3 regions of the Micromonospora sp. WMMD1102 genome follow, and region 1 is predicted to be linked to each of the others. Evidence: riboswitches for the same ligand, from Rfam matches in the RefSeq annotation. Region 1 holds a riboswitch; each other region holds the start of a gene.
What was found. A riboswitch is a leader RNA that binds a small molecule or an ion and turns the genes downstream of it on or off. The one in region 1 is predicted to bind cyclic di-AMP.
Positions count from the first base shown of each region.

Region 1 (3,269 bases):
CGACCGGCTCGGCTTCACCCCGGTCGCCGAGTACACCGAGTACGTCGTCGGCGAGGAACCGGCGCCCGCGGCCGTACCGGACGACGATCCACAGTGAACCTGAGCTGGTCCAGGCCGCCGGTCGGACTCCGCCGGCCCTTGTCAAGGATCAGCGCCACGGGCACCATGTCAACGGTCCGCACGCCTGCCCAGGCTGCCGGAGCTTTCCGCCCCACCGGCCCGTACGCCGGTCGTCCCACCCTGTCTTTCGCCGATCCGATCTGTCGTCGATCCGATCTGTCGCCGAGGAGGCGCCGGTGCTCGAGGAGTTCATGGGCATTCCCGCCCACCCCTTCCTGGTCCATGCCGCAGTGGTCTTCGTGCCACTGCTCGCGCTGGCCGCGGTCGGGTACGCGTTCCTTCCGTTCGTCCGCCCGCACCTGCGCTGGGTGCTGGGGCTGCTCGCCGTCGCCACCCCGGTCGCGGCGCTGATGGCCAAGCTCTCCGGTGACCGATTCCTCGCCCGCCTGGAATCACGTAACCGGGTCAGCCCGGAGTACGTCCCCCGGCTGGCGGAGCACCAGGATCTCGGCACCAACACCCTGTACGCGACCATCGCGCTCGGGGTGCTGACCCTGGCCCTGGTCCTCCTCGTCAAGCCCCGCACCGCCGCCGTACGGCCCGCCGCCAGCGTCGAGGGGGACGGCACGGAGGGCGCGGCTGCCGGAGGTGCGCCGGCCGCCAAGGAGTCGCCGGTGCTCAGCCTGGTCTTCGGGGTGCTCTCCCTGGCGGCGGCCGGGATCACCCTGTACTTCGTGTTCCGTACCGGCGACACCGGCGCCCAGGCGGTGTGGCAGGGCCAGTGACCTCGTGAGGTGTAAGGAAGGGCCCCCTCCTATACAAAATGCGATAGGAGGGGGCCCTTCCTTACACCCGTTCGGGAGGTCGGGTCGGCTCAGGACGAGTAGCCCCGGGTGGCCGCCCAGTTCGCCAGGTCGATGGTGCTCATCCAGTAGTTGCTGTCCTCGCCCGGGATGGCCGGGTCGGCAATCTTCACCGTACGGCCGTCGTCGCGGTAGCCGACCACCGTCAGGTAGTGCCCGCCGGGGTAGCTGTGCCAACCGCCGTCCAGGTCGGTGGCCGAGCCGGCGATGTTCATCACCACGGCGTATCCGCTGGTGACGGCGTGCACGACGTCCGCCTGGAGCCGGTCCATCTGGGCCGGGGTGGCCGCGCCGCCGGGGATGGCCGTGGTGCGGTAGAAGTCGGTACCGATGATCTTGTTGAGTACCCGGGTGGTGTCCTGGGCCGAGTTCGTGCCGCTCGTCGTGGTGCCGAGGTCGGCGGCTACTGAGTCCTGGCTCGGCTGCTTGTCCCGGACGGTGAGCGCGATCCGGGTGGCGGCCGGGCCGCAGTACCAACCGTTGATCTGGGTCTGGAAATCGTAGTCCAGCAGCTTGGCCGCGGGCGGCGCCGGCCGCTTGCTCGGGGTGCTGGTCGGGGCCGCCTTGGCCGCCTTGCTGGCCGGCGCCGTGGTCGGTGCCTCGGTCGCCGGGGCGGTGGTCTGCGGCGCCGTCGTCCGCGGCGCGGTGGTGGCGGCCGCTCCGGCCTGACCCGCGGCGGGGGCGCCGACTTCGGCGACGGCGACGGTCGAGCCGGTCTCCGGGGCCTCCGGCGAGCCGGTCGAGGCCAGCACGACCCCGGTCGAGGCGGCGGCGGCGAGCACCGCGGCCGAGGCGAGCGCGAGCCGGTTCCGGCGGCCCGACATGGCGGTCCTGAACCGCCCGTTAATTGCGTGCTTCAACGTTGTCCTCCAGGGGAATGCGTGTCACCACTACCGGGGGACGGGATGGTGACGCGACGTTTCTTATCGCTGCCGGAATGTGCCGGAGAATCGCGCGGAATGGCACCGGAAAGGCGCGCGCCGATGAACCTGGCGAAGACGGACCGGCGATGCGCCCACGGGTGCGGAGCACCGCTGTCGGCGTACCGGTGGAATCAGCGCCACCACGATCCGTCGTCGCCGGCCTGCGGCGGTACCGGGACCCGCCGGCGAGCCGGCCGGCGCGCCCCGCGCATCGACGACCTCCGCGGCACAGCCCGCTATCGGATCAGGATCGGGTCCCGGCCGGGGACCGGGTGGTCCGGTACGGCGGTCGCGGCGGCCGGGAGTGGCGCCACGATGCAGCGAGGAAACTGGGGGGACGGGCCGGAGCCCGGGTGATGCGGCACGAAACAACTACTCCTTCCGACACCGCCTACCGGGTTAGCTGACGGATTCGGGCGGGAAGGCCGCCCTACCCCGGGCCGCAGCCCGAGGATTCACCCCAGATAACTGTGGGTCCCCGGCTCGTTACACAACGACTCAGCGGGTCCGCTCCGGTGTCACCAGGCGGTGACCAAGGGGCCGGTAGCGGACTTGCCGACATTACTGTCCGCGTTCGGCCGTTGCCAAGCCCAGTGAGCAGCGAAAACAGTGACCAGGACCGCGATTGGGGGCTCCGGCGGCCATCCGAGGGTCACGGACGGTGGAGCAGATAAACCGGCATGATCATGTACGGGTGAGGTATGACGGAAATGACCGGCTTAGCCCGGTCGTCTGGGCATGGGACGAGGACACCAGGAGGCTCCTTTCGATGACAACGGTGCACGAAGCGACCTACGACCTGCTCCGTTCCCTCGGCCTGACCACCCTGTTCGGCAACCCCGGTTCCACCGAGGAGCCATTTCTGAAGAACTTTCCGGCCGACTTCGCGTACGTGCTGGCCCTACAGGAGGCGTCGGCCGTCGCGATGGCGGACGGCTACGCCCAGTCCAGCGGCCGCCCGGTGCACGTCAACCTGCACACCGCGCCCGGCACCGGGAACGCGATGGGCAGCCTCGTCACCGCCTGGCACAACAAGACGCCCATGATCGTTACCGCCGGCCAGCAGACCCGGACGATGAGCCTCTCCGAGCCGATGCTGACCAACGTGCGCCCGACCCAGCTTCCCGAGCCGTACGTCAAGTGGAGTCACGAGCCGATGCGCGCCCAGGACATCCCGGAGGCGTTCATGCGGGCGCTGGCCACCGCGGTCCAGCCGCCGGCCGGGCCGGTCTACCTCTCCCTACCGCTGGACGACTGGGACGAACCGGCCAGCGGCACCGCCCAGGTACGCCGGGTGAGCACCCGGGTCGCACCCGATCCGGCGGAACTGGACCGCTTCGCCGAGATCCTGGCGGCCAGTCGGCAGCCCATGCTGGTGATCGGCGCCGGGGTCGACCGGGCCGGCGGCTGGGCCGAGGCGGTC
Region 1 covers NZ_JARUBN010000001.1:2,296,560-2,299,828, reverse strand. The annotation lists gene O7626_RS10330 (GNAT family N-acetyltransferase) at 1-97, shown strand, start outside; gene O7626_RS10325 (DUF2231 domain-containing protein) at 297-845, shown strand; gene O7626_RS10320 (C39 family peptidase) at 935-1,747, opposite strand; cyclic di-AMP (ydaO/yuaA leader) riboswitch at 2,220-2,360, opposite strand; gene mdlC (benzoylformate decarboxylase) at 2,616-3,269, shown strand, end outside.

Region 2 (3,269 bases), 3.2 Mb from region 1:
GTAGGTCTCTGCTCTGGTCGGTCGTCATCGCCAAACCGTTGATCGACTCCCAGGATAGCTCTAGGTCACCCACATCCCGTACCGAGGCCACCACCTTGCCCTGCAACTGATCATCAAGGTACGAGATCCGCCTACCGTCTCTCAGGGTTGCCAGCGAGATCGGGCCACCCAGACCAGCATGCAGACCTCCGGCGACATCCGGCAGCACACGTACCGTGACGAAGGGTCGGTGTCCGATGTCGACGAGATAGCCGAGCTGATCTTTCATGACGTCGCGCGACCCGCGCCGGAGCGCGAATTCCGCGATGATGCAGGAAATCGTCACCGGCGGGTTCTGATCCAGAACCGCCGCCTGCCGGGCTGCCCGGTCCGCGACGAGATCCTCCACCCTCCCCACGTTCGCCGGGACTCCCGCGAACATCTCTCGCATATACGGCTCACGCTGTAGCGGAGCCGGGATCAACAGCGGTTCCCAGGACCGCAGCAGGATCGCGCGACGCACATTCTCGGCCCATGGGCGTAGCCACGGGCGCAGGTCTTCGTGTGCCGTCTTTGCCAGCCCTTGAATCTCGCTGTCGGTGCCGAACACCCCGTCAAGGCGCTGTGCCGTGCCTTCCTGCGGAATCAGCTTCCCTGCCTCGAAATACTGCACCGTGGACTTGGACACCCCGATTGCGACGGCGAGCCTGTCCTGAGACAGCTTCCGCTCTGTGCGCAACGCCCGGATGCGGGCCGGAAGCGACGCCGATTGGTCAAGCATTGTTATCACCCCGGCGGTCGGCAGATGCTGTCACCGTCATCAGGCGGCGGACCTGCTCATTCTGCGTTACCACGCCGTCACGGTCCAGCGCGAATACCAGCTCGGTTGACGGGATGGTCACACCATCGGAGCTCACCGATAGTTAGCGGCATCTTAAGTTTCCGGCCGGCACCGGAGATATTTGTCCGGATACATCCACCCGAAGCAGGAGAATCGTGAATTCAACTCTGGCAACGCCACGTATCCCCGGACAGCAACTGCCGGTAGGCTCGGCTCCGGTCTCCGCCGGGCGGCGCCCTCCGGCGCCTGCGGGGGCCGCCGCCTAATCGCCACGCGCGAGCCGGGGAACCACGTACCAGGGGTGCATCCGCGCCAGCGGTAGGGATCTTCCGTCCCGAACCCGTCAGCTAACCCGGTCGGCGGCTGACGGAAGGACACTGTCATATGCCGTTCCTGGCACCCACCCGACACGCTCCGGCGTCCGCGCGGAACGCCTCGGGACCGTCCGGGAAGCTCGCGGTCACCGCGGCGCTCACCCTGGGCATGGTCCTCGCGGCGCTCGGCGGCGCACCCGCCGCCGCGGCACCGGAGTACGCGACCCCCGGGGCGCTGGCCGCGGCTCCCGGCGGCGACGACATCGACGGAGGCACCGACAGCCTGCGCGAGCAGCTCCAGGCCGCCAGCAAGGGCTATCTGAACGCCAAGACCAAACTGGACAACTCCGTCAAGCGGCAGAAGGAACTGAACCAGCAGCTTGCCGCGCTGCGTACCGAGGTGGCGACCCGGAGCGAACGGGTCGCCGAGATGGGCAACATGGCGTACCGGACCGGTCGACTCGGGCAGGTCTCCGCGCTGCTCAACAGCGGCTCGCCGACCAGCCTGGTGGACCGGGCCGCCGCACTCGACACGATCTCGGCGAACGAGAGCCGGGAACTGCGCGGGCTGCGGGAGAGCCTGGACAAGGAAACCCAGGCCAAGGCCGCGCTCGACAAGGAGATCGGCGAGCAGCGCAAGCAGGTCGAGGTGATGGAGACCCGCAAGAAGCAGGCCGAACGGGCGCTCGCGGCGGCGAACAACAGCGGCGGCGCGGGCTCGGGGATCAGCGGCAGCGGCGGCGGCTCCGCCCGGCCGGCACCCCGCAACCCCGACGGCTCCTTCCCGGACGAGTCGTGCAGTCTCGACGACCCGACCACCAGCGGCTGCATCACCCCGCGCACCCTGCACGCGCTCAAGCAGGCCCAGGCCGCCGGCTTCACCCGGTTCGTCTCCTGCTTCCGCAGCGGTGGCAGCGGCGAGCACCCGAAGGGACAGGCCTGCGACTTCGCCGCCCAGAAGAACGGGTTCGGCGGAGTGGCGACCGGCGGCGACCGGACGTACGGCAACAACCTGGCGGCGTACTACGTGCGCAACGCCAACCGGCTCGGCGTGCTGTACGTGATCTGGTTCAAGCAGATCTGGCTGCCGAGCAGTGGCTGGAAGACGTACAACGGGGGCAACGGCGACCCGTCGAGCGACCACACCAACCACGTACACCTGTCGATGAACTGAGGATCGATCGCGTAACCTGTCGCGGACCGTCGGCACCGCCCGCCACCCCTGGGCAGTGCCGGCGGTCCGCTTTTCCGTCAGGCGGCGACCGCCGGGGTGCGTACCCCGGTCAGCAGCCGATCCGGCTCGAACCGAGCGCCACGTCGTCGAACCAGAGCGTGTCGGCACCCTCGCCGTAGCTCTCCCAGCCCAGCCGCAGGTCGGTGAGGTTCGGCCGCCAGTCGGCCCGGTTGTACCACTGCCCGTCGACGTCGTGCGTGGGCGTGCCGTCGGCGGTCAGCCCGGTCACCGCGGTGCCGTTGACCCAGGTGGAGAGCCGGCCCTGGGTGCCGTCGACCATGAACTCCAGGCAGGACCACTGGTTGACCGGCAACGGCATGCTCAGCGCCACGCCGTTCGGGCTCTGCTCCGGCAGGGTGGCGTCGTCCGAGGCACGGTTCCACTGCAACGCGCCGTTCTGCCCGCCCATCCGCAGGTCACGGTTGCCGTCGGCGGCGTCCCGCATGGCCAGGAAGGTCACGTGCGAGGTCGGCAGTGCGGTGGTGTGCCGTACCCAGAGCCGGGCGTAGCGCACCGCGCCGACCCCGCTCAGGTTGCGGGTGGAGCCGACGAAGACGTGGTTGCAGTAGCCGACCGCCCCGTTTATGCGTACCGAGCGGGTGCCCTGGTGCGCGACCGAGGTGTCGATGCTGGCGGTGCCGCTGCCCGAGCAGTCCGGATAGCTGACCGCCCAGTCGCCCGACGGCGTACTGCCGGTCTGGTTCTCGAAGCCGTCGCAGAGCACCGCCGTGCCGCAGCCGCTCGGCGGCTGGGTGGTCGGCGGCACGGTCGGCGGCGGGGTGATCGTCGGCGGGACGCTTGTCGGCGGGGTGGTCGGCGGTTGGCTGGTCGGCGGTGCGGTGCTCGGCGGGGTGGTCGGCTCGGCGCCGTTGCACAACTCGCCGTTCAGGGTGAACCCGCT
Region 2 covers NZ_JARUBN010000001.1:5,474,458-5,477,726, forward strand. The annotation lists gene O7626_RS24505 (helix-turn-helix transcriptional regulator) at 1-760, opposite strand, end outside; cyclic di-AMP (ydaO/yuaA leader) riboswitch at 1,070-1,198, shown strand; gene O7626_RS24510 (hypothetical protein) at 1,205-2,308, shown strand; gene O7626_RS24515 (cellulose-binding domain-containing protein) at 2,418-3,269, opposite strand, start outside.
Region 2: linked by a shared signal. The riboswitch ahead of O7626_RS24510 (hypothetical protein) and the one ahead of O7626_RS10320 (C39 family peptidase) in region 1 are both predicted to bind cyclic di-AMP.

Region 3 (3,269 bases), 3.5 Mb from region 1:
CCGCGCCCGCTCAGCCGGGGAAAGAACCGCAGCCGTATCCCCGGCAGTACCGTCAGGGCCGGCACCACCTGGGCGGCCAGCGCGGCACCGACGGTCGTCGTCGCCGGTACCGCGCGTCCGCGCACTCGTTCCTCCACCCGCCGCACCTTCGCGGAATCCGCCGCACCTTCGCGGACGCGGTTACCCGCGCGCCCCGGCTTCATCCTCACCCGGACGGGTGGTCCGGCCTGGTTGCTCCGGTCTCCCGCGCTCCGTGCCGGCCGCGCCGGATCGCGCTGGCCCGTGCCGAACCGCGCTGGCCCGTGCCGAACCGCGCTGGCCCGTGCCGAACCGCGCTGGCCCGTGCCGGCCCGTGCCGGCCCGTGTCGGACCGTGCCGAACCGCGCCGGATCGCCCTGGCCCGTGTCGGACCGTTTGCCGGGCCGCCCCTCGGGTAGCCGCCGCGCGGCAGGCAGGACCGGGTCTGGACGGGGGCGGGATGCGCGGTCGAGGGGTGCGCGGCCGACCCGCGGCCCGGGTGGCGGTGATCACCGGGGCGAGTGCCGGGGTGGGCCGGGCGACGGCCCGGCTGCTGGCCCGGCGGGGGATGCGGATCGCCCTGCTGGCCAGGGGCGGTGCCGGCCTGCGGGGGGCGGCCGAGGACGTCCGGGCGGCCGGCGGCGTACCGCTGCCGATCGAGACGGACGTTGCGGACCACCGGCAGGTGGCGGCGGCGGCGGATCGGGCGACCGGCGAACTCGGCCCGATCGACCTCTGGGTCAACAACGCCATCGTCTCGGTCTTCGCGCCGCTGCACCAGATCGCACCCGAGGAGTTCCGGCGGGTGACCGAGGTCTGCTATCTCGGGTACGTCCACGGCACCCTGGCCGCGCTGGACCGGATGCTGCCCCGGGGCGCCGGCACGATCGTGCAGGTCGGATCGGCGCTGGCGTACCGGTCGATCCCGCTACAGTCCGCGTACTGCGGTGCGAAGCACGCCATCGTCGGCTTCACCGAGTCGCTCCGCTGTGAACTGCTGCACGACCGCAGCCCGGTCCGGGTCACCATGGTGCACCTGCCGGCGCTGAACACCCCGCAGTTCGACTGGGTGCTGTCCCGGCTGCGCAACCGTGCCCGACCCGTACCGCCGATCTACCAGCCCGAACTGGCGGCCCGGGCGATCGTGCACGCGGCCGACCGGCCGGACCGCCGGGAGTACTGGGTGGGCGCGTCGACGGTCGGCACCATCATCGGCAACCGCTGCCTGCCCGGCCTGCTCGACCGCTATCTGGCCCGGACCGGGTACTCCGGACAGCAGACGGCGCGGCCGGCCCCGCCGGACCGCCGGGCGAACCTCTGGCATCCGGTGGACGACGGTGACGGGGTGGACCGGGGCGCGCACGGGGAGTTCGACACGCCGTACCGGACCCGGAGTCCGCAACTCTGGCTGTCCCAGCACCGGGGCGTGGTGACGGCCGGTGTGCTCTCCGCCGGTGCGGTCGCCGGTGTGCTCTTCGGCACAACGCCGTGGCGCCGCCGGTAGTCGAAGAATCACCCACCGACCAACCTGGACATGTTTCCGCACGTCAGGCCGTTGGCAATGCGGATGGTGAATAGCCGACAGCAGCTGGTGGATAATGGCGGGCAAAGCATGCCCTTCGATGCGTACGACGCGCCGTGATTACTGATAGTCGTTGCCTGGCAACGCTTTTAGCCGGGAACAGGTCTTGCCATTCCGGAAGTGAAACCGGGTATGCTGTCTGCCGTTCATAGCCGGATACCGTGTGGTGCCGGCGCTGATCGCCGCCTAATCGCCACACGGCGAGCCGGGGCCCCACGTTCCCCTGGGGTGAATCCGCGAAAGCGGTAGGGACCACTTCCATCCCGAACCCGTCAGCTAACCCGGTCGGCGGCCGACGGAAGGGATACATGTGAGGGCACCCCTACGCCGAAGGCTGGCGACTGCCCTGGCACTGCTCACCGCCGCAGCTCTGGTCGCGGTTCCGTCCGAGGCGTCGGCCGCGCCGAAGCCGGCCCCACAGGAGGAAGCCGACTCGCCGCTGCTCGGGGACGTCCTCGCCAGCGCCGGCAAGCGGCTCGCCGAGGCGAAGGCCGAGCGCACCAAGTCGCAGCGGCGGCAGCAGGCGCTCGGCAAGCAGCTGAAGGACGCCGAGGCCAAGCTGGCGGCGCTCGCCCCGGAGGCAAGCGAGATCGCGGCCGAGTCCTACCGCAGCGGCAAGCTCAGTGCCATCTCGATGCTGCTGTCCAACAACTCGACCGACCCCTCCAATGGCGGCTTCATGCAGCGGATGTCGGCGCTCAACGAGCTGAACCTGTTCAACAACGGCAAGCTCCGGGCGCTCAACCAGGCGCGGGACGAGGTCGGCGCGGCCAAGAAGGCGATCGACGAGGAGGTCGCCAAGCAGGCCGCCCAAGAGAAGATCATCAAGAAGCAGCAGTCGGACGCGAAGAAGGCGCTCTCCCTGGTGGGTGGCAACTCGCGGCCCGACAAGGGTCTGGTGTCGGCCACATCGCCGGTCGCCCGGCCGGGGCCGGGGATGGCGGACGGCTTCCCGGGGCTGCCCTGCAACAAGAAGGACCCGACCACCAGCGGCTGCATCACGGCCCGGACGCTGCACATGTACAACGAGGTGCGCCGGGCGGGCTTCAAGCGGTTCGTCGGCTGCTTCCGGCCCGGCGGGCCGTTCGAGCACCCGAAGGGCCGGGCCTGCGACTGGTCGCTGCGCAGCTCCGGGTTCAGCCGGGCCGCCAACGACGACCAGATGAAGTACGGCAACGACCTGGCCGCGTTCCTGATCCGCAACGCCGACCGGCTCGGCATCCTCTACGTGATCTGGTACAAGGAGATCTGGTTCCCGGACGAGGGCTGGAGTTCCTACAGCGGTCCCAGCGACCACACCGACCACGTACACGTCTCGATGCTCTAGCCTCGGCCCGACACCCGGCCGCCCCGCCACCTGCCCGTGCAGGTGGCGGGGCGGCCGCGTTCAGTCGGCGGCGTGCCCGTCGCGTCGCGCGGCGGGCCGGCCGGCGGGCTGGCATCATCGGCCGATGGCAGTCATCGAGGTCGTCCGGGGCGACATCACCCGGCAGCACGTGGACGCGATCGTCACCGCCGCCAACGAGTCGCTGCTGGGTGGCGGCGGTGTGGACGGTGCCATCCACCGGGCGGCCGGGCCCCGGCTGGCCGAGGCGGGTGCGGCGATCGCCCCCTGCCCGCCCGGGGAGGCGGTGGCGACGCCCGCGTTCGACCTCGACCCGCCCGTCCG
Region 3 covers NZ_JARUBN010000001.1:5,845,037-5,848,305, reverse strand. The annotation lists gene O7626_RS26185 (polysaccharide deacetylase family protein) at 1-137, opposite strand, end outside; gene O7626_RS26180 (SDR family oxidoreductase) at 479-1,522, shown strand; cyclic di-AMP (ydaO/yuaA leader) riboswitch at 1,774-1,907, shown strand; gene O7626_RS26175 (hypothetical protein) at 1,911-2,927, shown strand; gene O7626_RS26170 (O-acetyl-ADP-ribose deacetylase) at 3,052-3,269, shown strand, end outside.
Region 3: linked by a shared signal. The riboswitch ahead of O7626_RS26175 (hypothetical protein) and the one ahead of O7626_RS10320 (C39 family peptidase) in region 1 are both predicted to bind cyclic di-AMP.